Regions from separate parts of the Halomonas sp. IOP_14 genome, predicted to be linked through region 4. Evidence: predicted binding sites of a transcription regulator. Region 4 holds the regulator's gene; each other region holds the start of a gene.
What was found. Region 4 encodes sigma-54, which starts transcription at its own class of promoters, with help from an activator protein. Its sites were predicted from a motif close to TGGCACNNNNNTTGCTNT; they were not measured.
Positions count from the first base shown of each region.

Region 1: the regulator sigma-54 is predicted to act here: its motif matches at 1,796-1,813, upstream of K7H09_RS19590 (NarK family nitrate/nitrite MFS transporter).
Region 2: the regulator sigma-54 is predicted to act here: its motif matches at 3,733-3,750, upstream of amt (ammonium transporter).
Region 3: the regulator sigma-54 is predicted to act here: its motif matches at 3,778-3,795, upstream of urtA (urea ABC transporter substrate-binding protein).

Region 1 covers NZ_JAINWD010000039.1:502-7,902, reverse strand. Annotated here, with positions in the region: gene K7H09_RS19600 (CZB domain-containing protein) at 1-513, shown strand, start outside; gene K7H09_RS19595 (patatin-like phospholipase family protein) at 617-1,636, shown strand; gene K7H09_RS19590 (NarK family nitrate/nitrite MFS transporter) at 1,979-3,331, shown strand; gene K7H09_RS19585 (nitrate regulatory protein) at 3,457-4,734, shown strand; gene K7H09_RS19580 (SDR family oxidoreductase) at 4,865-5,557, shown strand; gene K7H09_RS19575 (LLM class flavin-dependent oxidoreductase) at 5,699-6,691, shown strand; gene K7H09_RS19570 (GNAT family N-acetyltransferase) at 6,715-7,209, shown strand.
Region 2 covers NZ_JAINWD010000024.1:111-7,511, reverse strand. Annotated here, with positions in the region: gene K7H09_RS16000 (TatD family hydrolase) at 1-123, opposite strand, end outside; gene K7H09_RS15995 (peptide chain release factor 3) at 146-1,735, opposite strand; gene K7H09_RS15990 (putative motility protein) at 1,973-2,182, opposite strand; gene K7H09_RS15985 (NAD(P)/FAD-dependent oxidoreductase) at 2,323-3,564, opposite strand; gene amt (ammonium transporter) at 3,878-7,261, shown strand; tRNA gene K7H09_RS15975 (tRNA-His) at 7,385-7,401, opposite strand, start outside.
Region 3 covers NZ_JAINWD010000018.1:15,285-22,685, forward strand. Annotated here, with positions in the region: gene K7H09_RS13725 (response regulator) at 1-314, shown strand, start outside; gene K7H09_RS13730 (Bug family tripartite tricarboxylate transporter substrate binding protein) at 500-1,501, shown strand; gene K7H09_RS13735 (tripartite tricarboxylate transporter TctB family protein) at 1,501-1,953, shown strand; gene K7H09_RS13740 (tripartite tricarboxylate transporter permease) at 1,953-3,479, shown strand; gene urtA (urea ABC transporter substrate-binding protein) at 3,913-5,274, shown strand; gene urtB (urea ABC transporter permease subunit UrtB) at 5,380-6,993, shown strand; gene urtC (urea ABC transporter permease subunit UrtC) at 6,997-7,401, shown strand, end outside.
Region 4 covers NZ_JAINWD010000004.1:84,716-92,116, reverse strand. Annotated here, with positions in the region: gene rapZ (RNase adapter RapZ) at 1-791, opposite strand, end outside; gene K7H09_RS04980 (PTS sugar transporter subunit IIA) at 879-1,349, opposite strand; gene hpf (ribosome hibernation-promoting factor, HPF/YfiA family) at 1,354-1,662, opposite strand; gene K7H09_RS04970 (RNA polymerase factor sigma-54) at 1,760-3,175, opposite strand; gene lptB (LPS export ABC transporter ATP-binding protein) at 3,305-4,054, opposite strand; gene lptA (lipopolysaccharide transport periplasmic protein LptA) at 4,066-4,581, opposite strand; gene lptC (LPS export ABC transporter periplasmic protein LptC) at 4,593-5,162, opposite strand; gene K7H09_RS04950 (KdsC family phosphatase) at 5,163-5,705, opposite strand; gene K7H09_RS04945 (KpsF/GutQ family sugar-phosphate isomerase) at 5,758-6,744, opposite strand; gene K7H09_RS04940 (ATP-binding cassette domain-containing protein) at 7,071-7,401, shown strand, end outside.

The DNA of each region.
Region 1 (7,401 bases), on a different contig from region 4:
GTGAAAAAACGTCTGGCCGACGAGGAGATTACCCATTCCGCGCAAGCAGCTAAGCAGGCAGTGCATCAGCTTGCTGACCAAGCTCAGCATATGCACAAGGTGATTCATCACAATGCCACCGCTGCGTTTTTACACTCCGCGAAGCTTGATCATGCGGTGTGGAAGTGTCGGCTTTATAAGCAGCTCCTCTCTGCCAACACAGACACTCCCCTAGAAGACCATCACCAATGCCGTTTAGGGCGCTGGCATCAACATGGAGAAGGTCACCAACGTTACGCCCGCACTGAGGCCTATCGAGCGCTGGCGGCACCCCATCGCCGTATGCATGACAGTGGCGCGGAAGCACTTAAGTTTGCCCGCCTGGGCGACCGCAATGGTCAACTGGCCGCCTTGGGAGTCATGGAAGAAGCCAGCCAGCAGCTCGCCCTGCAGTTGGACAACCTCATGGAGCACGCCATGTATGAGGCGCCCTATTCAACCAATCATCACTCACCGCTTGCGGGCGCACCTTAAATAGCCGTTGTACGCTAAATAGCCTTTCGTCTTATCTAGCCGCCTATGCCATGCTGGTTGCAATAAAACCACTTTCCTCACCAGCAGCAATGGGAAAAAGCATATGGCACAGGTCAAAAAGCTAGATCTCGCGTTACAAGGCGGTGGCGCCCACGGGGCTTATACCTGGGGTGTCATTGATCGCCTACTGGCAGATGACCGCATTGAGATTGAGGGCATCAGCGGCACCAGCGCCGGGGCAATGAATGGCGTGGTAATGGCCGATGCGCTCACAAGAGGCGATAAAGAGACCGCTCGGCAAGCACTGCACGACTTTTGGCAAGCGGTGAGTCGCGCGGGTATGGCCAGCCCCATCCGCCGCTCTCCCTTGGACATATTGACCGGCAACTGGAGCCTGGATCACTCGCCCGGTTTTATTGCGATGGACCTATTAAGCCGTGTGGCCTCCCCCTACCAACTCAACCCACTCAATATAAATCCGCTGCGCGATATCGTGGCCGAACATATTGATTTCGAGCGGGTTAGGCAATGCCAACAGCTTAAGCTGTTTGTCGCGGCCACTAACGTACGCACGGGTAAACAGCGGGTGTTCCGCCGTGAAGAGATGAGCGTTGACGCGGTGATGGCCTCCGCTTGCTTGCCCTTTATATTCCAAGCAGTGGAGATCGACGGCGAAGCGTATTGGGATGGTGGCTACATGGGTAACCCCGCCCTGTTTCCTCTCATGGAGGAGTGCAGCGCACGGGATATTCTGCTGATACAAATCAACCCAATCAGCCGTAACGAAGTCCCCACCTCGGCATCGGCCATTATGAATCGCCTCAACGAGATCACCTTTAACTCAGCACTGATTAAAGAGATCCGTATGATTGCGCTGCTTAAGCATACCCTCGATGAGCAAGGCATTGAAAACTGCTACCAGCAGGCGTTGTTCCACCGCATTAGCGGCGAGCAGGCACTTGAGGGCCTCTCCGTCTCCAGCAAATCCAATTCTGAGTGGCCTTTTCTATGCCATCTTTTCGAGCAGGGACAAGCTGCCGCTGAACGTTGGTTAAGCGAACACTTTGAAGCGATTGGTAGCCACTCCACACTGGATATTGATGCCGTCTATTTACATGAATAATGGCTGCACGTTCAGTCCGCCCATTGCACCCTTCTAGCACCAAGATGCCGCAAAATCGGCGTTGCATGCCCAATCATGCAGCATAGACTTGATCACTCATCTCTAACACGCACAACAAAAATAAATTAAGATATTGATTTTTAGCAATAAATATTCAACTGGCAAACTACCTGCATAACTCCTACCAGTGGTGGTAGGCGTGGACCAGGCCCAGTCGGGTACGAGTGCGTCGAACCTGACCTTCAACGGTGAAGGCATGTTCTCGTCAATTGTTTGCGTAACGCGCTAACTTGTTTGCGTTGCGTAGCGACTAACTCGTTTTATGCCCCGTGAGGCCATCCCATGGACATACGCAACAAAGCCAACCGCATTCGGCTGCTTAACTTCTCGACTCCTCAGATGCGCGCTTTCCACTTTTCATGGTTCGCGTTTCATATCTGTTTCTTCGGCTGGTTCGGCATCGCCCCTCTTATGGCGATTGTTCGAGAAGACCTTTCACTGACTCAAACACAAATCGGCAATACGATTATCGCTTCGGTAGCGATTACGGTCATTGTGCGCCTTGCAATTGGCGTACTGTGTGACCGCATCGGCCCGCGTAAAACCTATACCGGGTTACTGATATTAGGCGCTATTCCGGTGATGGGCATTGGCTTGGCCGATAGCTTTGAAACCTTTCTATTGGCGCGCTTAGCCATTGGGGCCATTGGCGCCTCCTTCGTGATTACCCAGTACCACACCTCGATGATGTTCGCCCCCAATGTGGTCGGCACTGCCAACGCTACTAGCGCAGGTTGGGGAAACCTGGGTGGTGGCACCACGCAGATACTGATGCCACTAATCTTCTCGGGCATGCTGATGCTGGGCGTTAACGAAGCCTTTGGCTGGCGTTTAGCGATGATGGTGCCTGGTGTAGTGATGTTCTTTACCGGCATTGGCTACTGGTTCTTTACCCAGGATGCCCCCAACGGCAACTTCAGCGACCTGCGCGCACGCGGCGAATTGCCTGAAGCTTCAGGTGAAAATGGTGCCGCGCAAAGCTTTCTAGCCGCCGCCAAGGATATTCGTGTTTGGGCGCTGTTCGTTGTCTATGGCCTCTGCTTTGGCGTGGAACTGACGATCAACAATATTGCCGCCATCTACTTCTTTGATAAGTTTGAGCTTACCCTGGCCACCGCGGGTCTGATTGCCGGTCTGTTTGGTTTAATGAATATTTTTGCGCGTACTTTAGGCGGCGTCTTCTCGGATCTTTTCGCTAAGCAAGGGGGCTTGAAAGGACGTGTTCGCTGGCTGTTTATTGCCTTGGTTTGCGAAGGTATTGCGTTGGTAGCGTTTTCGCAGATGCACGTATTAAGCCTAGCGATAGGTATCATGCTGGTGTTCAGCCTGTTTGTGCAGATGGCGGAAGGCGCTACTTTTGGCGTGGTGCCGTTTATCAACAAAAAGGCGCTGGGTGCCGTGGCGGGCATAGTCGGCGCTGGCGGTAACGTGGGCGCGGTAGGCGCTGCCTTTCTGTTCCGCAGCGAAAGCCTGACCTATCAGCAAGGCCTGTTCTATTTAGGCCTCACTGTACTGATCCTGGCTTCATGTGTGTTGGTGGTACGCTTTAGCGATGCTACCGAAGCAGAAGAGGCCAAAGCGTATAGCGACGCAGTAGGTGATGATGTAGGCGCGGGCGCTCTGTCGTTACGCTAAGCGCTTTCCAGTACACTCATACTTCCATAACGTTCCTGTTCACTCCCATACGCTTCGGCATGGTATGGGAGAATAACGGTATGGGAGTGTTCACATTTAGGCGGCGAGTCACCAAGGAAATTTCTATGTCTTCAGCGCAGCAACTGCTCTTAACCGCCATCCGTTGCGATATCGACAACCTTACCCACCTTGCCACCACCGCCGATATTGTCGGCGACATCAGCCGCTTCATTCATATGCTCCAGCGTGAACGGGGCGCATCGACGATTTACCTTGTTTCCCAGGGGCAGCGCTTCAAAACCCGCCGCGACACCTACCGGCAACACAGTCAGCAGGCCGAAACACTAATGCGCCAACGGCTGGAAGCGCTCAGTGAGGAGGCCCGCCCCCAGGCCGCCGCGCGCTTACTGCGCCGGATTGCCGCCGTCTGGTACGCGCTTGACGAACTTGGCGCGCTTCGCCAGGCCATTGATACCTTTGCTATCACCCCCGATGCAGCGACCCAGGCGTTTAACCAGTTGACCAGTGGCCTACTAGCCATTGTGTTTGAGGCTGCAGATACCTCTATCGATCCCGATATTACCCGCACGCTAGTAGCGATTTTCCACTTAATGCAAGGCAAAGAGCTGGCGGGCCAGGAGCGCGCCTGCGGCGCCTTTGGCTTTACCCATGGCCACTTCGACGAGCCTCACCGTGCCCTGCTAAACCAACTAATGTCGGATCAACAGCGCTGCTTCGACACCTTTGTAGAGTTTGCGACACCCGAAGCGCAGCAGGCATGGCAGAAGGAGCTTTCACCGCGAACGCTGTCGGGTATTTGCCATCTGCGCGATATCGCCTGCCAGCGCTCGTCGGCAAAACAATCACCACCCAAAGAGACACCCGATAAGCTGGGTGAAACCTGGTATGAACTCACCACGCTGCGCATCGACTCAATGAAAACGGTTGAAGATGCGCTGATTGAACAACTGAGCATGCTCTGCCACCGCAAAATCGGCCAGGCTGAGGAGGCTTTAGAAAAAGCCAAGGCACAGCCCTGCCACCCTACACCCGCCCCCTGCGAGCAGCTGTTGGCGCTGAATGGAGCGCAACCATTAGGTGACCTGACCACCAACGCTCTCACCTCCCCCCTGGGCCGCTCGCTGATCGAGCTCACCCAAGCCCAGGCCAGCCGCTTACAAGGGCTCAGCGATGAGCTTGAAAATACCCGCAAAGCGCTACGAGAACGCAAACTGATTGAACGCGCCAAAGGTCTCATCATGGCCCACCAGGAGATGAACGAAGAGGAGGCCTACCGCTTTCTGCGGAAAACCTCAATGGATCAAAGCAAAAGCATGGCAGATATGGCTCAAGCGATACTGGATCTCTCAGCGATGCTAAAACGCAACGATGCTAAAACATAAAGTAGATGGGCTCCTCGTTAGCAGTCAGTTAGCAGCACAATACCAAGCTGCTTAAGCCTATATTTGCAGGATGCTGTCACCTTAGCCATGCTAAAAGCTCACTTGACTGACCAAGCAAGGAGCGCACCCCATGCAACACCGCGTGCTATTAATTACCGGCGCATCTAGCGGCATCGGTGCGGCCACCGCTCGCGCAGCTGCACGTGAAGGCTATAAGTTAGTACTCGCTGCACGTTCTAGCGACAAGCTCACCGCACTGGCGCAAGAGCTGGGGCCGGAAAACGTACTGACCTGTGAGCTGGACGTGACTAACATGAAACAGCAGCAGGCAATGGTTGAGCAGGCGCTGGAAACCTTTGGCCGCCTGGATGGCGTCTTTGCCAACGCTGGCCGTGGCGGTTCACCCGGCGGCTTTAGTGAAGCCGACCACGACGCATGGCGTGAGATGATTCTCACCAATATCTATGGAGTGGGCCTCACTATTCAAGCCTGTTTGCCCGCCCTTAAACGCAGCAAAGGCCATGTATTGCTCACCGGCTCAGCCGCAGGCCGCACGACTATTCCAGGCTCGATGTATAGCGCGACCAAGTGGGCGGTCACCGGAATTGGCTACAACTTACGTGAAGAGTTACGTGGCACCGGCATGCGTGTGACGCTAATTGAACCTGGAATGGTCGACACCCCCTTTTTTGATGAGCCGCCAACTCATGCCTTAGAAGATCGCGATATCGCCAATGCGGTAATTTACGCACTAGCGCAACCTGCCCATGTAGATGTGAATGAAATTCTTATTCGCCCCACTCCACCTTTAAGTGAGGAGTGAGGAGCCAACGAACCTGTATATCCGCCACCTGGATAGTCGACACCTTGCAATTCATCTGCAATGGCCGCATAACGTGTAATTACCAAGCGCGCTAAGTAATTTTTCACCCGACGCGCCCACGAATTAATTTGCAGGTGATCCATGAGCCAACTCGCTTCCACGGCACTTTCCGTTCTTGATCTGGCACCCATTCGCCAGGGCGGCAGTGCCGCAGAGACCTTTCGCGATAGTGTTGCCCTGGCGCAATTAACCGAGCGGCTAGGCTATACCCGTTACTGGCTTGCCGAGCACCACAATATTGCCGGTATCGCCAGTGCCGCAACCGCCGTGTTGATTGGTCATATAGCCGGGCAAACGTCCACCATCCGCGTGGGTAGCGGCGGCATTATGCTGCCTAACCATCCACCGCTGGTGATTGCCGAGCAGTTCGGCACACTGGAAACGCTCTACCCTGGCCGTATTGATCTGGGATTAGGCCGTGCGCCTGGCTCGGATGGTGCCACCATGCAGGCTATGCGCCGCAACGCCCACGCCGGGGTCGATGATTTTCCACAACTGCTGAATGAGCTGCGCAGCTACTTAGCCGATGCAGAGCCCCAGCAGCGAGTGAAAGCGGTGCCTGGCCAAGGTACCCATGTGCCTATTTGGTTGCTGGGTTCCAGCGGTTACAGCGCGCAGTTGGCAGCCAAACTGGGCTTACCCTTCGCGTTTGCGGCTCAGTTCGCGCCGGGCTATTTATTTGAAGCGCTGCGTTTGTACCGTGATAACTTCCGCCCTTCGGAGCACCTGGATAAGCCCCATGCGATGGTCGGCCTTCCCGTGATGGCCGCAGAGAGTGACGCGTTGGCTCACTACTTGGCCACAACAGCACAGCAGAAGTTTTTAAACCTTATTCGCGGCAAGCCGACTCAGTCACAACCGCCGGTTGAGCAGTTGGATTGGTCGCCGATGGAACAGGCCCAAGTCAGCCAATTTTTAGGCGCGGCGATTATTGGTGGGCCCGAGACGGTTAAAGCCGAGCTTGAGGAATTCCAAACACGCACTGGTGCCGATGAACTAATGATTAATAGCGATTTTTACAACCACGCCGACCGTCTACGCAGCTACGAGATTGTGGCTGAGGTCGCCCGATAAGCGCTTAGCTGCACAGGATAGTTATGACCACACTCGCTTTCTCTCCAATAACGGATGACGATTTTGCTGCTTTCTGGCCCACCTTCCAAGCCATTGTTGCAGCGCAAGAGACCTATGCGCTTGATCCCGATATCAGTTTTGAAGCTGCCCGTCAGTTATGGTGTAAAACGCCTAACGCCAGTGTGGTTGCCAAAGATGAAAACGGACAAGTGCTGGGCGCTTACTACTTAAAAACCAACGCGGCTGGCCCCGGCGATCATATATGTAACTGTGGTTATATGGTGACCCCCGCCGCACGGGGCAAAGGCGTAGCGCGAGCCATGTGTGAGCACTCCCAGCAACAGGCCCGGGAACTAGGGTTTCTGGCCATGCAGTACAACGCCGTGGTGGCCACCAATGAGGTGGCTGTCGCGTTATGGCAGAAGCTTGGGTTTAGTATTGTGGGTACCGTTCCTAACGCCTACCGCCATGCGCGCTTCGGTTTTGTCGATACGCATGTGATGCATAAGACGCTTTAACAATCATCCATTTACCAAAGGGTTCTTTACCAGACGACTATTTACTAAGCAACTCTTTATCAAACAATTATTTTCCAAACAACTCTCAAACAAGTTTAAAAAAACATTTAATTATACGGATTTATTATGATTTAGCATTTAACAATATAGAAAACTAACACCAACTTAATCAAATTATTATTTTAACGGAAA
Region 2 (7,401 bases), on a different contig from region 4:
CGAACGGGTCGTCCCCGGTACCACAAAGTGCACGACACCCACTGCCTTAGCGGACTCGAACACCTCAGCCCGATCATCATCGAACTGAGTAAAATCGAGATGGCAATGAGCATCTATCAGCATGGGAACGCCTGACATATAGGGATTAGTGCTCGCGGGTAGGCTGGAAGCGAATATCCGGCCAACGCTCCTGAGTCATCTGCAGGTTCACCCGGGTAGGCGCAATGTAGGTGAGATAACCACCGCCATCGATCGCCAGGTTGGCGCTGGCCTTGCGCTTGAACTCTTCCAGCTTTTTGGCATCTTCACAGTAGACCCAGCGAGCTGTCTGGACATTGACACCTTCATAGAGGCAGTCGACCTTGTACTCCTCCTTGAGACGGTGGGCGACCACATCGAACTGCAGGGTACCTACGGCGCCGAGAATCAGATCGTTGTTGTCCATCGGCATAAAGACCTGGGTAGCCCCCTCTTCGGAAAGCTGCTGCAAGCCTTTTTGTAGCGCCTTCATCTTAAGTGGATCTTTAAGCCGTACGCGCTTAAATAGCTCGGGGGCAAAGTGGGGTATGCCGGTAAAGCGCATATCTTCGCCCACGGTAAAGGTATCGCCGATCTGAATCGTGCCGTGATTATGCAGGCCAATAATATCGCCGGGCCAAGCCTCTTCTACCTGGGAGCGGTCGGAGGCCATAAAGGTCAAGGCGTCGGCAATCTTAACGTCCTTGCCGATACGCACATGGCGCATCTTCATGTTCTTTTCGTACTTACCCGAGCAGACGCGCAAAAAAGCGATGCGGTCGCGGTGATTGGGATCCATATTGGCCTGGATTTTAAACACGAAGCCGGTGAAGCGCTCATCATCAGATGTGACTACCCGCGTATCGGTTTCGTGGGCCTGGGGCGGCGGCGCGTACTCGACAAAACCGTCAAGCATTTCACGCACACCAAAGTTACCCATGGCGGTACCGAAATAGACCGGTGAAAGCTCCCCCCTCCGGTAAGCATCCAGATCAAACTCATGGGAGGCACCGCGCACCAGCTCGACTTCCATGCGCAGCTCTTCGGCCTGCTCTTCTCCAAGCACAGCATCCACTTCGGGATTATCCAAACCCTCAATGCGCTTATCCTCGGGAATGCGGCTACCCTGCCCCTGGGTATAAAGATGAATCACGTCGTTATAAAGGTGATAAACGCCCTTAAAGTGGCGACCCATGCCAATCGGCCAGGTCATCGGCGCACACTGGATATTCAGTACCGTTTCAACTTCATCCATCACCTCAATGGGATCACGGATATCGCGATCCATTTTGTTGATGAAAGTGAGGATCGGCGTGGTGCGCAGACGACACACTTCCATCAATTTAATGGTGCGATCCTCAACACCTTTGGCGCCGTCGATCACCATCAAGGCAGAGTCAACCGCCGTAAGCGTACGGTAGGTATCTTCAGAGAAGTCTTCGTGACCCGGTGTATCCAGCAGATTGACGATGCGGCCGCCGTAGGGGAACTGCATCACCGAGGTCGTTACCGAGATCCCCCGCTCCTGCTCCATCTTCATCCAGTCTGACGTTGCATGGCGATCGTTACGCTTGCTCTTCACCGAGCCGGCTAACTGGATGGCATTCCCAAATAGCAGCATTTTTTCGGTAATGGTGGTTTTACCGGCGTCGGGGTGCGAAATAATAGCGAATGTCCTGCGAAGCTCGGCTTCACGGGCTAATTGAGTCTCTTTCATTGTGCCTCTTCAAATATAGGGTCTCATTCGCAGCACTCACTCAGCAGCTTTCGCTAACTGGCCACCGCGCGTTGAGCCATGTCCATTGCGACAATTGTAACGCTTGGAGGCGGCTGTTGTCGCGGGTGGCGTCAAATGTGACGCTCTTGAAAAAGGCCAAAAAAACGCTGAACAAGTCAGCGTTTTAATCTTACAAAGTGGCACAAGGCCGATGTTAACCACCACCAAAGCCGGGGGCTAGGCGAAGGTATTTACCTGCGTACCTAGGGTGCCCTCTTTAGCTAGATCTGGCTGCGCGCCAGTATCGGCAGAGGCCATTATTTCAGTTACTTGATCAGCTTGCGTATCCAAAGCTTCTTTGAAAACCTGCATTTGAGCCTGTTCGGCGGTTTGCGCCTGATTCATATACAGCGATGCACTGACTGAACTGCTGATGCCTACATCCATATATCCACCTCATGGTGTGCAAATGTACTTATAAACTAGCAAAGCATTAGATCACGCGCAAAGATACCGTCTCTATTACTGGTGCTAGCGTCTATTACTATCGGCCTAACTCGCCTGATCATTAATAAATAAAGCGCTAGTTAGAACCTATCAGCACGAAATGGTGCCATATCGATGGCCGTGGGCTGCCCCTCCATCATATCCGCCATTAGATGACCGGTGGCGGGCCCCAGAGTGAACCCCTGATGGCCATGGCCAAAGGCAAGCCACAACCCTGGATGCCTTGGCGCAGGCCCAATCACTGGCTTCATATCGGGCAAACAGGGGCGCGCGCCTTTCCAAGGGGCGTCATCGCGTCGCTCGCCCAAGGGGAACACGCTGCGTGCCACTTTCTCGGCGGCGCCCAGTTGATTGACATCAGCAGGCGCATCCAAGCGATCAAGCTCAGCGCCGGTAGTCAAGCGAACCCCTGCGTTCATCGGCGCCAGCAGGTAGCCCACCTCGGCATCCATAACCCAGAAGTTTAGCTTGGCTGGCGCTTGAGGCGCGTAATGCATGTGGTAGCCACGTTTTACAAAGGTAGGAAAGTGGTAGCCCAATTCTTTTAGCCAGCTTCCCGCCCAGGGCCCTAGCGCCACGACGACGTCATCTACTTCTAACGCTTCAGCAGCGGTATTGACCTGCCAGCGATCACCCATTTGCTGAACCGACTTGATATCCGACTGCAAAATACGCCCGCCATCATTACTAAACGCTTGGGCGTAAGCCGCGACCAACCCACCTGGATCAGCAACCGTCCAGGGATCAAGCCAGTGAATTGCGCCGATAATGGTGTCACTCAAAGAGGGCTCTTTCTGCGCAAGAGCCGCCTTATCCAGTTGCTCAAACTGCACGCCATAAAGGCGCCGTGCTTCTTCGGCCTCGGTTATCCGCGCAGCAAGTTTTTCAGGCGTGCGATATAGCTCAAGCCATCCCTGCCTGCGCACCAAGTGCTCAGCGCCTGCGGCTTCAATCATCGGGCCGTGGGTTTTTAGCGAAAGCTGAATCAGTGAGGCGTATTCCGGCACGATTTTCTGGTAAGTCTTCGGCGCTGAGTTCATCCAGTAGCGCAATAGCGGGGAGGCGGCGTTGACCATACCCGCGGGGCGGTAACGAATATCTACCCGACGGTTAGGTAAAACGCTGAGGAGCGTTTTAACGTCGCGGGGAAAAGGGTAAGGCCTTACCGCTTCCCGCTGAATGATACCCGCATTGCCAAACGAGGTTTCGCGGCCAGGCTGAAGGCGATCTACCAGGGTCACCTCATGCCCACGCTGGCGCAGATGCCAGGCAATGCTGACACCGACCATGCCTGCTCCCAAAACTACCGTTTGACGCGCCATCTTGATGCACTCCCTTTTCAGCGTTTATGAACCACAATTGAAGATCTATAACTAATTGAAAAATATCACCAATCAATGCGCATTAACACAGTAGAAAACGCTATTTTATTTCTAAAAATCAGTAATTAATGCTGCCATTAGCGTTAAAAAGGATGACTTCACTATTAGCGGCATAACAATTGCTTAGTTTCTATTAGGAAACCTGAATAGCAGTCAGTTAGCACCGGTGCAACGGTTCCCCCTCCTTCCGCTTAAAACAAACAAAGCACCAAAAAGAAGCGCACTTGCACCAAAAGATACTAAGGAAAACACCATGCCTACCACGCTAAATTTGGACAGCTCGTTGCTCGATATGCTCTGGGTGCTCTGGGCCGCTGCTCTGGTATTTGTGATGCAAGCTGGCTTTCTCTGCCTGGAAGCGGGCACTACGCGCACCAAGAATGCTATCAACGTCGCTATGAAAAACGTAGCGGACTTTGCCATTGCCGTCAGTATTTTTTGGTTAGTCGGTTTTGGTCTCATGTTTGGCGACTCTCACCACGGCTTAATCGGCACAACGCTGTTTGGTTGGCAATTAGAAGCCTCCAGCCACTGGGTGATTACCGTTTTTATTTTCCAAGCAATGTTCTGCGCCACCGCCGCTACCATTGTGTCGGGCGCAGTGGCAGAACGTATGCCCTTTTTAGCCTATACCTGGACGGCCCTCTGGATAGCCTTGGTTATCTATCCGGTTTTTGGGCATTGGGCATGGAGCGGGCTTTTGGATGGCGCGGAAGGCTGGTTAGGGGCGCTAGGGTTTGTCGACTTTGCGGGCTCCACGGTCGTACATAGCGTAGGCGGTTGGGTCGCCCTGGCAGCGGTACTGTGTATTGGGCCACGCAGCGGACGCTTCAGCCACGGTAAACCACCTACTGCCTTCCCTTCAGGCAACTTACCCCTCGCCATGTTAGGCGCACTGTTTATGATCTTAGGCTGGTTTGGCTTTAACGGCGGTAGCACCCTGGCCGTTACCGAGCAAATACCCAGCATAATAGCCAATACTGTTTTGGGCGCCGTCGGCGGCATCCTTTCGGGCATGCTGATGGGGCTACGCACTCGGCGCTACGCCGACGTTATGTATGCGATTAATGGCGCCATTGCGGGCTTGGTCGCCGTCACCGCCAGCGCTCATGTGATCTCCTTATCGGCGGCATTTGGGCTGGGTGCGGTTAGTGGCGTACTGATGGTACTGACCAGCGAATGGCTGATAAGCAAACATATTGATGATGCAGTCAGCGCCATACCCTCGCACCTCGTCGCGGGCGTATGGGGTACGCTAGCACTGCCCTGGGTCGCTGACTTAACACTGATGGATAGTGGCTTGTCGCGATCCGCTCAGTTTGGCGTTCAGTTGATCGGTGTTGTGGTGTGCGGCGTTTGGAGCTTTGGCAGCGCCTGGCTACTGTTCCGCATTACCCGGCGCTTCCTGCCCATACGCGTCTCACCTGAAGCAGAAAAGATGGGCCTCAATCTCGCCGAGCATGGCGCCAAAAATGAGTTGAACCAACTGCTTGAGCATATGCGCCAGCATGAACAGCAGGGTGATATGCGCCAGCGAATTGACGCCGACCCGTTTACCGAAGTGGGCGAAATAGCGGCGAGCTATAATCGCGTAACCGCTGCCCTTGAAAGCGCCGTTGGACATACCCGCGTGATGCTTCGCAATCTCCGCGATGGCGTGATTACCTGGCAGGCAGACGGCACCCTGACCAGCCTTAACCCTGGAGCGGAGCAACTCTTCGAGGTCGACGCCAAACAGATTATTGGCCAACCTGTCTCGCAGCTATTGCCAACCCGCTCCCTCAGCCCCGGAGCACGCCATGAAATTAAACGCCGCTGCGCAGATATGCAGGTGCGCCACCTGGAAATACAAGTCAGCGAAGGAGCCAGCGGTTCCGCGTCAGAGCGCTCAGGGATGGTGCGCGATATTACCGAGCGCAAACAGCTGCAGGAGCAGTTAAACCGCGAACGCGACCTTGCCCGTACTACCCTGGCATCGATCGGTGATGGCGTTATTACCTGCGACGCTAGTGGCAACGTAACGTTTATCAATGCGGAAGCTAAGCGCTTGACCGGATGGACACTCGAAGAGGCCATGGATAAACCCATTTACGTGGTGTATCAACTACTCGATGAAGCCAGTGGCCAACCGCTAAACAACCCGGCCCGGCAAGTGCTCACTCAACTAACTCCGGTGCACTCCACCGAGCACTGCCTACTGGTCAGTCGTGATCACTCGCATACCCCCATCCAACACAGCGCTTCACCAATACGTTCGCGCAGCGGCATTACCTTAGGTGCAGTGGTCGTTTTTCAGGATGTTGTTAGCCTCACTCGCCAGTTGACCGAACAGCTGAGCTATCAGGTCAGCCATGACAACCTGACCGACCTGCTCAACCGCCGCGCCTTCGAATCAGCACTGACTGCGCTACTTAATCGCGACGATGGCCACCATGTGCTGTGTTACCTGGATCTCGATCAGTTCAAAATCGTCAATGACACCTGCGGCCATCTCGCTGGAGATGAGCTGCTGCGCCAATTGGCGTTAAAATTTAAAGACCATGTGCGCAGCAGCGATATCGCCGCCCGCCTGGGTGGCGATGAATTCGCTTTGTTGCTACCCGATTGCGGTATAGAGCGAGCATTGACGATTGCGGAAGCGTTACGCTGCGATATTGAGCAGTATCGTTTTTCTTGGCAGGGCCATACCTTTGGTATCGGCGTAAGCATTGGTTTGGTTGAACTCAACGCCGCTCAGCCCATGCAGTTGAGCCAGGCTCTCCACGCCTCTGACGCTGCGTGCTACGCCGCGAAAGAGGCAGGCCGCAATCGCATCCACTGCTATCAGCCTGACGATCATGCATTACTGGAGAAACACGGCGAACTGCAGTGGGTACAACGCTTGCAAAATGGCTTGGATAACGACACCTTCCGTCTTTTCGCCCAACCCATTGCAGCCATTTGCGCCACTGGCCCTGGCTACCGGGAAATTCTGCTGCGACTTGAAGAGCATGGAGAGATCATCGCGCCAGGTAGCTTTCTACCCGCTGCCGAGCGTTATCACTTTATGGAGCGCATTGACCGCTGGGTGATTCGTAACACCCTAGCCTGGCTAGGGGATCAAAACCGCCATGCGACGCTGCCACCTCACAGCTTATGGGGGATCAATCTTTCAGGTGCGTCGCTTTCCGATGCGGATTTTTGTCACGACCTTATTACTCAGGTCGCCATGGCAGGCCTGCCCCACGGCACGCTCTGCTTTGAAATTACCGAAAGCACCGCCATTGCCCAACTCTCAAGCGTGAGTGAAATAATTGTCACCCTTAAAGAGTACGGCTGTCGCTTTGCACTGGATGACTTTGGTACCGGCCTCTCCTCTTTTAGTTATTTGAAGCAGTTGCCCGTCGATTATTTGAAAATTGACGGTAATTTTATCCGCAATGTGCATCAGGATCCGATTGATCGGGCGATGGTTGAGGCGATTCATGCCGTCGGCAAGGCGTTAGGAATTGAAACCATTGCTGAATTTGTGGAAACCCAGGCAACGCTGGATATTTTGCACCACATGGGAATCAACTACGCGCAGGGGTATTTGCTGGGCAGGCCTGAGCCGCTCACCCATATGGCGGGTAACCGCATTAAGGTGATGCCGCGCTAGCTACAATAAAGGAGGAGTCTAAAAGCCAGAAACACAAAAACCCCAGTTAAGGGCATACTCTCTAAAAGAAGGGGTAAACTAAAAGGAAATTAAAAATAGCAGAAGCGATATATGCTGGGGTAATGGGGTGGATGATGGGA
Region 3 (7,401 bases), on a different contig from region 4:
ATGAACTGGACTCCGTGCTGGCGCGCCTGAAGCCCGGCGAGCCGTTGCGTGCTAAAAGCCAAACCCTGCCTAAAGGTATTGATCGGCTGACGCTGCGCCGGGTGATTGATGCCCTGGCCGACGCACCCGACTCGCTCACCGCCATGCAGATGGCGCGCATCATGGGTGCCAGTCGCTCAACCGCCCGCCGTTATTTAGAGTTTTTAGTTGCCGAGCAGGCGGTGAGTGCGGAGCTGGGCTATGGTGATGTAGGGCGGCCTGAGCGCCGCTATCGGCTGTTGGAGGCAGCACACGAGTGGCTCAACACTCTATAAAGGAATGTGGTAATTAGGCGCGCGTGAACAAAATGAACAAAATAGCCATAAAGAACTTTTTGTCTTTTATGCGCACAAGCTTGTCGGTCAGGGTAGTGGTCTTCTAACGTTCGCGGCGTGCAGTCTAATAAGAAGCTTTAAACAACAAACTCATCACACAACAAAACTGATACGTGGAGAACGCCATGATTCTCAAGCCTGCCTTTAAATATATAACCCTGCTGGCCCTTCCACTGGCGGCTGTTACAGCCTTCTCTAGCACTGCCGCTGCCTTCGAACCGGAGGGTAAGGTGGAATGTATCGCTCCGTCCGATCCAGGCGGCGGCTGGGACTTTACCTGCCGCAGTGTGGGTAATGTCATGCAGGAGCTTGATCTAGTACCGGCGAATGTACAAACCATCAATATGGCTGGCGCTGGTGGCGGTGTGGCGTTTGCTCATACTATAAGCAAGCGCGCCGGTGACGACCATCTGCTGGTAGCGGCGTCCACGGCTACTACGACTCGTCTGGCTCAAGGACAATTCCCTGGGCTGACCGCCGATCAGGTCAATTGGATCGGTGCTCTAGGTGCGGATTACGGGATTATCGCCGTAGCCGCTGATTCCGAGATCGATGACCTGAATGAATTGATGGACTCACTTAAGGAAGACCCGCGTAGTGTCAAGTTCGCCGGCGGTAGCGCTAAGGGCGGTTGGGATCATCTTAAAGTGTTGATTGCTGCTCAGGCAGCCGATGTCGAGAATCTTCCGCGCATTGCCTACCTTTCGTACAACAATGGTGGTGAAGCGTTAACCCAAGTGATCGGCGGGCACGTAGACGCCTTTACCGGTGATATCACCGAAGCCCAAGGGTTTATGGAGTCTGGCGACTTGCGCGTCCTAGCGGTACTCTCCGAAGAGCGCCTACCGGGAGACCTGTCTGATATCCCCACCGCACGCGAGCAAGGCATCGACGCCCTTGGCCCCAACTGGCGCGGCTTTTATATGCCTGCGGATGTCTCCGAAGAAGCTAAAGCGTATTGGACCGATGCCATGGACACTATTTACCAGAGTGAAGAGTGGCAGAATGTCATGGCTCAAAACGGTTTGATGCCTTTCCACATGACCGCTGGTGAGTTTGAAGAGTTTGTACTCAACCAGATCAGTGACATTGAACAGCTCTCTAAAGATATTGGATTGATTCAGTAATGACTTTCAATGACCGCATCTTTGGGGTCTTGATGATCGTCCTGGCCGTTGCGTACGGCTGGGCCGCGACTCAGTTCCCGGAGCCGTTTGGTGGGGCCGAAGCCGTCGGCCCTGACACTTTTCCGAAATTGCTGGCCGTGGTGCTGGCAATTTCCAGCCTTTATTTGATTGTACGCCCTGATCCCGACAACGCCTGGCCTTGGAGCCGTACGGGTGTCGAGCTAATCATCGCCGTGGTGGTGCTGATCTTTTACGCCATGCTGCTTCAGCCGCTGGGCTTCATTATTAGCACTACGCTTGCCGTGGGAACGCTTTGCTGGCGCATGGGGGCTCGGCCGTTCAATGCTTACATGACCGGGGCAGTCTCGGCAGTAGTCGTGTACTTTCTGTTTAGTTTTGCACTTGATCTCGCCTTACCGCTGGGTCTGTTGTCATTCCTGGAGGTGAACTGATGGAAACTCTAGGTTACCTAATGGATGGTTTTGGCGTTGCTCTGCAACCCCATAACCTGATGTTCGCCTTGCTAGGTGCTTTTCTTGGCACGTTGATCGGCGCTTTGCCGGGGTTAGGCCCTGCCAATGGCGTGGCCATTCTGATACCGCTGGCATTTAGTTTAGGGCTCGCTCCAGAAACGGCTCTGATTATGCTGACGTCAGTGTATGCGGGTGCCATGTACGGTGGGCGTATCTCATCGATTCTGTTAAATATTCCCGGCGATGAACCGGCCATGATGACCTGTCTTGATGGTTATCCTATGGCCCAGAAGGGCAAGGCTTCCGAGGCGCTGGCGATCTCTGCGGTGGCCTCTTTTATCGGTAGTCTTATCGCCACTATTGGTTTGATCTTGCTGGCACCATTGTTGGCTAACTTTGCTTTAACGTTCGGCCCTGCGGAATATTTTGCGCTCTTCCTGCTGGCGTTCGCTACCTTAGGCGGTATTACCGGTAAAAACCCCATCAAAACAGTGGTTGCCGCCTGTATTGGTCTAATGATCGCCACGGTGGGTATCGACAATACCGGTGTGCAGCGCTACACCTTTGGGGTGCTCGAACTTTTTGAAGGCGTGGACTTCATCATTGCTATCGTCGGTCTGTTTGCCATTTCCGAGCTGCTCTTCTTCATCGAAGAGCGTGCAGGCGGTGGTAAAGAGAAGATGAAGGTCAACAAACTTTCGCTCTCCTGGAAAGATATCCGCGAAATTCTTCCCACCAGTTTTCGCGGTGGGGTGCTAGGGTTTGTCGCCGGGGTGCTGCCTGGTGCTGGTGCTTCGTTGGGTAGCTTCATCAGCTATACCCTTGAAAAACGTGTGTTGGGTAAGAAAGGCTATTTTGGACAAGGCGACCCGCGTGGTGTGGCTGCTCCAGAATCTGGCAACAACGCTGCTTCGAGCGGTGCTCTGGTTCCCATGCTAACCCTAGGTGTGCCGGGTAGTGGTACTACTGCAGTACTCTTAGCGTTGTTGATTTCGCTCAATATTACCCCTGGGCCGCTGATGTTCACCCAGAATGCCGACATCGTCTGGGGCGTGATCGCAGCACTATTGATCGGTAACTTTTTGCTGCTGATCCTTAATATTCCGTTGGTGGGCATCTTCGTCAAGCTGCTGTCCGTGCCGCCGATGTACTTGCTGCCGATCGTCACGATGATTGCCTTCGTGGGTATCTACTCGATCAGTAACACCATCTTTGACCTCTACTTTATGGTGGCCTTTGGGGTGGGTGGTTATGTCCTGCGCAAGCTTGAGATTCCGCTGGTGCCAGTGATTCTTGGCTTGTTGTTGGGGCCAGAGATGGAGAAGAATCTGCGCCATGCCATGGATATCTCCGATGGCGACTGGATGATTCTTTGGGATAGCGGTCTGGCTATCGGCCTTTGGGTTTTTGCTGGATTGGGCTTGATCCTGCCTTATATTGTGGGCCCTCTGCTGCGTCGTGGTATGAAGGCAACCCCTAATTCAGGTTCGCCTGAAAGCGATTAAATACTTAAAGAAGTAATGTTGAGCAACGGGGCGCCGACGAAAGTCGGCGCTCTTTTTTTATTTCCGTTTTTGACGGGTAACAAAGAGTGGTTCTGTAACTGATAAGTAATCACTGGGTTGCTGTTATGTATTTTAAAAGCCCGCGTATCTAATTGGTGCACCGAATCTTATTGGTGCATTGGCAGGGTGCTTTAGCTGCTTTTCTGCGCTTTATTTTGGTGCATATTGAGAAAGTCGAGATTTTCTGATGATTATTAAGTGGCTGATTAGATAGCTATAAGACAACTTTGTGCCAATCTGGCGCACCCCTTGCAAGAGCTGTTGGCTAGTAGACGTATTGGGGGGAGCTAACACAACCACCCCAAGTGCGAAGCCAATCATCAAGCCCCGGTCATAACAAACCCCAGTCATAAGGGGCGCAAGGAGATTAACAATGCACACTCTCAAACGCTCGACACACCCTCGCCCATACCTTTCAAGTGGCCGTTTCGCGACCGCTTTACTCACCACTGCCATCATGGGGGTCAGCACCCAGGCTATCGCCCAGGACGACGACCCGATCAAAGTTGGTATCCTGCACTCCCTCTCCGGCACCATGGCGATTAGTGAAACTGTCCTCAAAGACACCGTCGAAATGCTTATCGAACAGCAGAACGAAGCCGGTGGTTTGCTGGGCCGTCAGTTAGAGGCCGTGGTGGTTGACCCGGCGTCTAACTGGCCGCTGTTTGCCGAACGCGCCCGGGAGCTACTAGACCAGGAAGAAGTGGACGTGATTTTCGGCAACTGGACGTCGGTTTCGCGTAAATCCGTGCTGCCCGTCGTAGAGGAGCTCAACGGGCTGCTGTTCTACCCGGTGCAGTATGAAGGCGAAGAGTCTTCTGAAAACGTCTTCTACACCGGCGCAGCGCCTAACCAGCAGGCGATTCCTGCGGTTGAATACCTTATCAACGAAGTCGGTATCGAGCGCTTTGCGCTAGTGGGTACCGACTATGTCTATCCGCGCACTACCAACCGTATCCTCGAGGCCTTCCTCAAGGATGAACACGGCATCGCGGATGAGGACATCATGGTCAACTACACGCCGTTCGGTCACTCCGATTGGCAGAACATCGTGGCAGAAATTCGCCGCTTCGGTGAAGAGGGTAAACCGACCGCCGTAATCTCGACGGTTAACGGCGACGCCAACGTGCCGTTCTATACCGAGCTCTCCAACCAGGGTATCGACGCTGCCGATATTCCCGTCATCGCCTTCTCTGTGGGTGAGCAGGAGCTTACCGGTATTGATACCGGCCCGCTGGTAGGCCACTTGGCTGCCTGGAACTACTTCATGAGCGTCGATAACGATGACAACTACGACTTTATCGATGCCTGGATTGAGTACACCGGCGACGATATGGCAGTGACCAACGACCCAATGGAAGCGCATTACATCGGCTTCAATATGTGGGCCGAAGCGGTTCGCAAAGCGGGCACGACAGACGTCGATACGGTGAAAGACGCCATTATCGGTGTAACCGTGCCTAACCTCTCCGGCGGTTATGCGGCGATGATGCCCAACCACCACATCACCAAGCCGGTGTTGATCGGTGAGATTCAGGACAACGGCCAGTTCGATATCGTTTGGCAGACACCGTCTACCGTGGCGGGCGACGCCTGGTCTGACTACCTACCTGGCTCCCGTGACCTGATTGCCGATTGGCGCAAGCCGATGGAGTGCGGCAACTTCAACGTCGTGAACGGCTCGTGCGGTGGCAGCACCGCAGCAGAAGAAGCCGAAGCGGCGCTCGCTGAGTAAAAGCTCCTGTAGTGAGTAATACTGATCCCTCGTCCCTAGGCTGAAGCCCAAGTGGCGAGGGAGCACGCTAACTCCCCCTCTTTAGATAACCAAAGGAAGAACCCCATGAGGCGTTTCCTTTCCTTAGGGCTGCTGTGCCTACTGTTGTTAAGCATCACAGTGACCGCCCAAGCACAAACGAGCTCCATGAATACTGCCGACGGTGCGGCCGCGCTCGAACTGTTGGCGGCGCTGGACGTTGAATCTTACGCCGCCAAAGGCGAAGCGATTACCGCGATTTTGCAAAGCGACGACGAGCGCGCCCGTGACTGGCTGCAAGCGCTGTTGGATGGCCGCTTGCAGCGCACCGAAGACGGCCGGTTCGTGCTGGTGCTAGAGAACCGCGGCCGCGACTGGCCGGTGGCCGATGTCCTAACCGGCGAAGCGCTGGGCGAGATGTCCCGTCGTGATCTGGAGCGTATCGGCATCAACAACAACCTGCGTAATCAGTTGCGCAGTGCCATCGCGGTAGTTGACCTTTACTCGCCTAATGTGGAGCGCCGCCGCACCTCGGCCGAGCGACTGTTAGGGGAAGTAGATGGTGAGCTGGTGCCCACTCTCGACGACTTGATCGAACAGGAAGAGGACGAGCAGGTGCGTTACCGGCTGACCCAGGCCGTGGCGATCTACCGCGCCGAAGCGGGCGAAATGGCTGGGGTCGAAGCGCTGGACGGCAGCCTACACCCCCGTTCCCGCGTGGCATTGAGCCGGGCAGCCAATAGCGATGATCCCGTCGTCGCCAATGCCGCTGCCGCTTCTCTGGCGGGCATTGAGCAGCAGCTCAAAATCAATCGTGGTCTGGAAACGCTCTATTTCGGCTTGAGCCTCGGCTCAGTGCTGGTGCTAGCTGCTATTGGCCTGGCGATCACCTTCGGGGTCATGGGCGTGATCAACATGGCCCACGGCGAGCTGATGATGCTGGGCGCCTACACCACCTGGGCGATGCAGCAACTGCTGCCCGGCCAGCCTGGGCTGGCGTTGATTCTATCGATTCCCGCGGGCTTTATGGTCGCTGCTCTGGCGGGTGTGGCGATCGAGCGCGGTGTTATCCAGTTCCTCAAAGGCCGCCCGCTGGAGACGCTGCTGGCGACCTTTGGTATCAGCCTGATTCTGCAGCAGCTGGTGCGCACGGTGATTTCACCGCTTAACCGTACCGTCATCACCCCCGAGTGGATGAGTGGTTCGCTAGTGGTGAATGATGCGTTGTCATTAACGCTTAACCGCATGTACGTGCTCGGCTTTGCGCTGGTGGTGTTTGCCGGGCTGATGCTGATTATGCATCGTACCCGGCTGGGGCTTGAGGTACGTGCGGTGACTCAAAACCGCGCCATGGCACGCTCCATGGGCATTCGTGCCACTCGTGTGGATATCATGACCTTCGCGCTAGGTTCGGGTGTGGCCGGGCTTGCCGGTGTCGCCCTCTCCCAGCTCACCAACGTCGGCCCTAACCTGGGGCAGAACTACATCATCGACTCCTTCATGGTGGTGGTGTTCGGCGGCGTGGGTAACCTGTGGGGCACGCTGGTGGCCGGGCTATCGCTGGGGGTCATTAACCAGGTGCTGGAACCCTGGGCAGGCGCGGTATTGGCCAAAATTATCGTGCTGGTGTTTATCATCCTATTCATTCAAAAACGCCCGCGTGGACTCTTCCCGCAGAAGGGCCGGGCTGCGGAGGGCTAAACGATGTCTTTAACGACCGAATCATCGACCAATTTTTGGCTAACACGCCCATTCAGCGAACGCTCTACGCAGATTTTTCTCGGCGTGCTACTGGCCGCGCTGGCGCTGGTCACCCTCCTGCACGTGGCAGTGCCGCCGGATAATCCACTACATGTGGGCGCCTATACCGTTAACCTATTCGGCAAGTACCTAAGCTACGCGTTGCTGGCCGTGGCGGTGGATCTGGTGTGGGGCTATCTGGGCATTTTAAGTCTGGGACACGGCGCCTTCTTCGCCATTGGCGGTTACGCCATGGGTATGTATTTGATGCGCCAGATTGGCGACCGCGGCACCTACGGCCACCCCGTGTTGCCCGACTTTATGGTGTTCCTGAACTGGGACAGCTTACCGTGGTTCTGGCACGGCTTC
Region 4 (7,401 bases):
TTCTCGGCCATATAGACCGAGCGGTGCTGGCCACCAGTACAGCCAATCGCGATAGTCATGTAGCTACGTTGGCTATTCTGGTAAGCGGGTAGCCAACGCTCTAGCCAGGCCAAGATGTCGTCGCTCATGGCATCAACAATCGGATAGCTGTTCAAAAAAGCCACGATTTCCGCGTCGCGGCCAGTGAACTGGCGCAGCGTTGGATCCCAGTACGGATTTGGCAGGCAGCGCACATCGAAGACCAGGTCGGCGTCTAACGGTACGCCGCGTTTATACCCAAACGATTCCAGCGTTAGCGTCAGCTTGTCGCGCCGCTGATGGGCTACTTGGTCGGTAATGCGACGGCGTAAATCGTGCACCGATAATCGTGATGTATCGATCAATAGATCGGCCAGATCGCGAATATCCTCTAGCGTCGTCTCTTCTTTATTGATCGCCTCTTCCAGCGTCATTTCGCTATCGCGGGTCAGCGGATGACGGCGACGCGTTGCTGAGTAACGCTCAAGCAGTATGCGCGCATCGGTGGTCAGGTAAATAACTTGAAAGTCGATTTTACGCTGGCGCAACTCGTCTAATAAAGAGGGCAGGCGCTCCAGAGCTCCCGGCAAATTGCGGGCATCAATACTCACCGCTAAATGTGCTCGGTCGCCCTGGTCACGCAGTTCATCCACCAACGACCCCAGCAACATAGCTGGGAGGTTATCAATCGCGTAGTAGCCAAGATCTTCCAGCGCTTGCAAGGCGATAGATTTACCTGACCCGGAGCGGCCGCTAATGATCACCAGTTGCATAGAGTCTCTCTTTGCTTTGATCAAGCTGCGTTGAGGGTGGTGAGCGGATAACCTGCTGTGATCTGCCCTGAACAGGGTTTCAGACCCTTAGGCCGCTGATTGCTCGCGAATTTTGGCGGTAATCAGCTCAAGCAGTTCGCGCTGGCTGGCTGCTTTACGCAGTTGCTGGCGCGTGTCCGCATCATTCATGATGGTCGCTACCTGACCCAGTAGTGAGAGATGCGTGTCATCTGCCTCTTCGGGTACCAACAGGACAAACACCAGATCTACCGGGTCGCCGTCGATAGCGTCAAAATCGATCGCTTCAGCCAGTTTCAAAAATCCAGCGATAGGGGCGTTGCAGTGGGGGCTACGCGCATGAGGAATAGCCACGCCGTTACCAATACCCGTACTACCTAAGCGCTCGCGGCCGATTAAACGGCTAAACACTTCTTGGCTGTCCAGGCTGGGGATATTTTGGGCGATAAAGGTGCTGTAAAACTCCAGCACCCTTTTTTTGCTGCCCCCGGGGACGTCGAACAGAACGCGTTCCGGGGGGAGTATGGTTTCCAACGTCATTGAATTAACGCACACCGGCGCCTTGGGCGCGAGCTTGTGCTTTTTCCTTGTGTTTAACGAGTTGACGGTCGATTTTGTCCGCTAGTGCGTCGATAGCGGCGTACATATCACTGTCTAGGGCTTCCGCATGTAAGTCAGCACCTGCGGCGTGCAGCGTACAGGCGGCCTGCTGGCGCTCTTTCTCCACTGATAAGGTGACTTGCACCGTAGTTATATTGTCGTAATGGCGCTCTACACGCTCAAGCTTCTCGTTGACATAGTCACGCAAGGCGTCAGTCAGTTCTACGTGATGACCAGTGATATTTACTTGCATTGACGTGCTCCTTATCCATCGGACTGTACTTCGATTGTAACCCTTTTTGCCGCGTTGCAAAGCCCTTGTCGAGAGTTTCCCTGAAACGTTAACGAAGTTAGCGCAAACGACGCCGTTCACTGGAAGAGGGAATGCCCATGGCTTCACGGTATTTCGCCACCGTACGACGCGCCACTTGAATCCCTCCTTCGCCTAATAGCGTCACTAAGCGGCTGTCTGAAAGCGGCTTGCCGGGCGGCTCCTCTTGAATCAGTTTCTTGAGTCGTGCACGGATGGCGGTGCTGGAGTGGCTGTCACCATCTTGACCGCTCACCTGGCTTGAGAAAAAGTATTTGAGTTCAAACACACCACGGGGTGTATGGATATATTTTTGCGTCGTTACCCGTGAAATAGTCGACTCGTGCATCTCCACGGCTTCGGCAATGTCGGCCAGTATCAGTGGTTTCATGGCTTCTTCGCCGTGCTCTAAAAAGCCAATCTGGCGGGTAATGATCTCGCGACCAACACGCAGCAGCGTATCGTTTCGGCTAGAGAGGCTCTTGATCAACCAGCGCGCTTCCTGCAAGTGCTCTTTGAGAAACTGGTTGTCATCGCTTTTATCCGCACGCTTAATCAAGCTGGCGTAGTCGGGCTGAATGCGCAGCCGTGGCAGGGCCTCGGGGTTGAGCTCTAAATGCCAGCCTTCATTATCGTGGCGGACGACTAGATCGGGGGTGACATAGCTGTCATCGGTGTCGCCGTAGGCGCTGCCTGGGCGTGGGTCTAGGCTGCGAATAAGCAGGATGACATCGGCCAGCTGTTCGTCGTCGAGCCCTAGACGGCGTTTCAGCAGACGCATATCGTCTTTGCCAAGCGCTTCGAGAAACTGCCGCACCAAGCGGCGGGCGGGAACCAGCAGTGGCGTATCATCGGGGAGAGCGGCGAGCTGCAGCATCAAGCATTCACGCAAGTCACGGGCAAATATGCCGGTCGGCTCAAACTGCTGGAGCTTGAGTAGAATGGTTTCCACTTCGCGCTGGCTTAGCCCGTCAATGCCCTGGGCACGAAGCCCTTCACGGATGTCGTTGAGCGGCTGGGTCAGGTAGCCGTTGGCGTCTAGCGCGTCGATTAAACTTTCCGCGACAAGCTGCTCGCGAGCGCTAAAATCGGTCATGGCGAGTTGCCACAGCAGGTGGCCATGAAGGCTCTGCCCGGCTGCCTGGCGCTCAAAGTCGGGGCCTTCGCTGCTGCTGCCCCCCTGGCTTCCCATATCTTGATAGGTATCTGACCAGTCGCTATCTACCGAGAGCTCAGTAGGGATGCTCTCTGACCACTCTTCTTCCTTAGGCTCGCTGACAGCCTGTTCACTAAATTCATCTTCCTGCTCCAGCATGGGATTGGCATCGAGGGCCTGCTGAATTTCTTGACGAAGATCCAGCGTAGAGAGTTGCAGCAGCGCAATGGCCTGCTGCAACTGGGGCGTCATGGTCAGCTGTGTGCCGATACGCAGTTGGAGAGAAGCTTTCATGACCATCTGAGAACCACTCGTTAATCAGAATGCTCCACCCTAGTGCGAGTGAGTGCTTGGCGCAAGTGCAATAAGCATGCCATTGGTCGTAAAGTTGTTTTAAAGCGCTATTTAGGGGCGATTAAGGCAAAAACATTACAGGCGAAAATCGGCGCCCAAATACACATCCCTTACTTTTTGGTTGGTGAGAATCGAGGCGGGCGAGCCACTGGCGATGATTTGCCCATCGCCGACGATATAGGCGATATCGCAAATGTCTAGTGTTTCACGCACGTTGTGATCGGTGATCAGCACGCCGATATGGCGCTGTTTCAGTGCACGAATGATGGTTTTAATCTCACCTACCGAGATGGGGTCAACGCCCGCAAAAGGCTCATCGAGCAGAATAAAAGCGGGCTCTGTGGCTAGCGAGCGGGCTATTTCTACACGCCTGCGCTCGCCGCCCGAAAGGCTCATGCCCAGGTTGTCGCGAATATGGGTGATATGGAAGTCTTCGAGTAGCGCTTCCAGGCGCTGTTCGCGGTCGCTGCGGTTAAGCTCTTTGCGGGTCTCGAGTATCGCCATAATATTCTCGGCAACCGAGAGTTTGCGGAAAATAGACGCCTCTTGAGGTAGATAGCCAATCCCCGCGGCTGCGCGCTCGTGCATGGGGGCGCGCGTTAAATCCACATCGTCGATACCCACCTTGCCAGCGTCGGATTTGACCAGCCCAACAATCATATAAAATGAGGTGGTTTTGCCCGCGCCGTTGGGGCCCAAAAGGCCAACGACACTGCCTTGGGATATCTCCAGATTGATGTCTTTGACCACTCGGCGGCGTTTGTAGCTTTTAGCCAGGTGGTGGGCATAAAGGGTTTTGATCGGCGCAGTGTCAGCAGTGGCCACAGCTAGGCTCCCTATTGTTCAGGCTGAAGGGTCATGCGTATGCGCTGGGGCTCGCTGCCATCAACGTCAGAGCGCGCTTGAATCACTTCTCGGTCAATAAAATACTCAAGGCGACCGCCACTAAAGGTGTCCTCTTGCTGGGTCAGTTCGGCTTGGTCGATCAGCTCTACGCGACGCTCGGCGACGTGATAAATAATTCGCCGCGCCCAGCCTTCCGTGGGGCCTTCTTGCCCTTCGCCTTGATGGCGCAAGTAGGCGCGTTCACCGGTAGCGGTGGCTGTCGAGAGTTCGCCCGCGTCGTTGCGTTCGATCTCTACCCGCTCGCCGCGCAGCTGCATTTCGCCTTGGCGAATGTCCACATCCCCAGTATAAACAGCTGTGCCTGCCCGCTGATCAAGATCTAAACGGTCGGCTTCCACTTCCACTGGGGCCTGGGAAGATGAGTTGGTTTGGGCTAACACTGATAAAGGTATCGCTAAACCGAACAGTGCAGTGTAGAGCAGGGCTGGGGAAATCATGGCTTTCATGGCGGTTCCTATTAGCGTTGTGTGGCCGGGGGGTGCGTGCCGCGCACATTATCCGTTAAGCGAACCTGGCTGGTGTTAAGCCAAACGTCCATACGTGAAGCGCTCATTTGCTGCGGCGGTTGCTGCATCAATACCGGTGTGTCACTCCAGGCATGCTGCTCGAGGCCATCATAGTGCAGTAGCTCGGTATCTAGCTGCCAGCCTTCATCTGGTGCAAACAGTCGAGCCGAACCTGACAGCAGCAGGGCTTGGGTAGCGGTGTTGAGCGTGCCTACAGCGGCGCTGGCCAGCCACTGACGGTTTTCGCTGTCATACAGTACTGCCTCGGGCTCTTCCGTCCAGGTTTCGCTGCGCTGCGGGGTATGGATAAGGCGCGGTGTTTTTAGCGACTGCATGACACTGCCGTTATCCCCGAATAGGGTAATCTCGGCATTTTCCAGCACGTGGCCAGGTTCCTGAGCCTGTGCTTCGGGATCGATGCTGGTGTCTTGAGGCCCGCGGGGGTCAAGCCATACCAGCAGAATCCCCAGCGCGATGACTAGCCCGGCTAACCAGAGGCGTACTTTAAAGCGTTTAAACATTTACGTGCGGCCGTGCAGATAGGTGTCGAGCACCGCGCCCCAGTGTCCTTGAGATTCAAGCAGCGTATCGCAGATCTCACGCACGGCACCGTGGCCACCCAGGCGTTCGGTAGTCCAGTCGGCGTGGGTATGCATATAGTCCGGCGCGTTTGGCACGGTAATGCCGACGCCGCAACGTTTGATAGCCGCTAGGTCGGGTAGGTCGTCGCCACAATAAGCCACCTGCTCTAGTTCAATATCGAGGCGCTGGCAGAGCCCGCGCAGTGTGGTCAGCTTGTCTTCACAGCCTTGGTGAACATGGTCAATGCCGAGTGCCGCCGCGCGTTGGCTAACCATGGGGGAGTCGCGCCCGGTAATCAACGCGACATGTACGCCCACGCGTTTGAGAAGCTTTAGCCCGTGGCCATCCTGGGTGTGGAATGCTTTGATTTCGATACCATCGGCCTGAAAGTAGAGGCGCCCATCGGTAAGGACGCCGTCAACATCCAGTGCTAGCAGGCGTACACGGCGGAGTTGGTCGAGTAGCGAGGCAGGTAGGGTCATAGAACCTCCATATCAATCAGTTCGTAAAGCAGGTCGTGTTGGCGCCGCTGGGTTAAATAACGCCGCTGGCGAGCAGGTCGTGCATATGTAGAGCCCCAATTGGGCGCTGTTGTTCATCAACCACCGCTAGCGCGGTAATACGGCTTTCTTCCATGATGCGTACCGCTTCGGCCGCCAGGATATCGGGGCCTATGCGCTTGCCCGGCCGGGTCATGACATCATCAACGCGCACGTCGCGCAGATTATGGAATTGATCCAGCGTGCGGCGTAGATCGCCATCGGTGTAGACCCCCGCTAATCGTCCTTCGCTATCCACTACGCAGGTAAAGCCAAGCCCTTGCCGGGTAATTTCGAGTAATGCGTCGCGCAGCGGGCTGCCCAATGCGACTTGGGGCAGGCGTGCTCCGTCGTGCATGAGGTCTCTAACGCGTAGCAGTAAGCGCTTGCCCAAACTGCCGCCGGGGTGGGAGAGGGCAAAATCTTCAGCGGTAAAGCCGCGTGCTTCCAGTAACGCAACCGCCAGTGCATCACCCAGGGCGAGGGCAGCGGTGGTGGAACTGGTGGGGGCTAGATCGAGCGGGCAAGCCTCACGCTCGACGCCACTGTTTAGGTGCGCATCAGCGTGCTTGGCAAGCGTGGAGTGGGGCCGCCCCGTCATGCTGACCAGCGGTGTGCCCAGGCGTTTAAGCAGTGGTAGCAGAGCAGTGACTTCGGCAGTTTCGCCCGAGTTAGAGAGCGCCAACACTACATCTGCGCGGGTAATCATGCCTAGATCGCCATGGCTGGCTTCGCCGGGGTGAACGAAAAAAGCCGGCGTGCCGGTACTGGCAAGTGTCGCCGCTAGCTTGCCAGCAATATGCCCCGACTTGCCCATACCGGTCACCACTACACGACCTTGGCAGGCGAGAATTAGCTCACAGGCGCGATCAAAGCTTTCGTCTAGCTTAGCCTGAAGGCCTCCAATCGCTGCCTGCTCGATTTGTAGCGTACGCAGTGCGCTTTCACGTAGTAGGCTGGAGGGGGCGATAGGCTGGCGCATAGCGTTTTCTCTTAACAAATGAAAATATAAAAGTAGTAACCGGTAAGAATAACATCTCGACACCTCTAATAGGCAGTAATTGAGGCGACTCCCTGGGGGGCATACCCGCATCACCAGGGCCGAGAGCAGGTTTAGGCGAGGGTAAGCAAGCCTTTGCAACTTTGATAACCCTGAACAATAGGAAAGCCCATTCGTGCAGTAATGCCTTGTAGCGTTATAGTACAATGTTCGATAATGTTTTAGAAACGCTGTTTTCTAATTGCGATAGCCGCAAGTAGGGTATGCTATACAGCTTTAGTCGCGCCTCGTTAAGAGTCAACTGATCCATGACAGATGCACCCTTTATAGAAATTGAAGAGCTTTACTTTTCGCGTGGTGATCACGAAATTTTCCGTGGTGTGAATATGACCATACCGCGGGGTAAAGTAACCGCGATCATGGGGCCAAGTGGTACCGGTAAAACCACGCTACTGAAGCTGATCGGCGGCCAGCTAACCCCGGAGAGTGGTCGAATACTCATTGATGGGCAGGATGTTCATAAACTGTCCCGGAAGGCGCTATTCACGCTACGCAAGCGGATGGGAATGCTGTTTCAGAGTGGTGCGCTGTTTTCTGATTTGGATGTGTTTGAAAACGTTGCCTTTCCGCTGCGGGTGC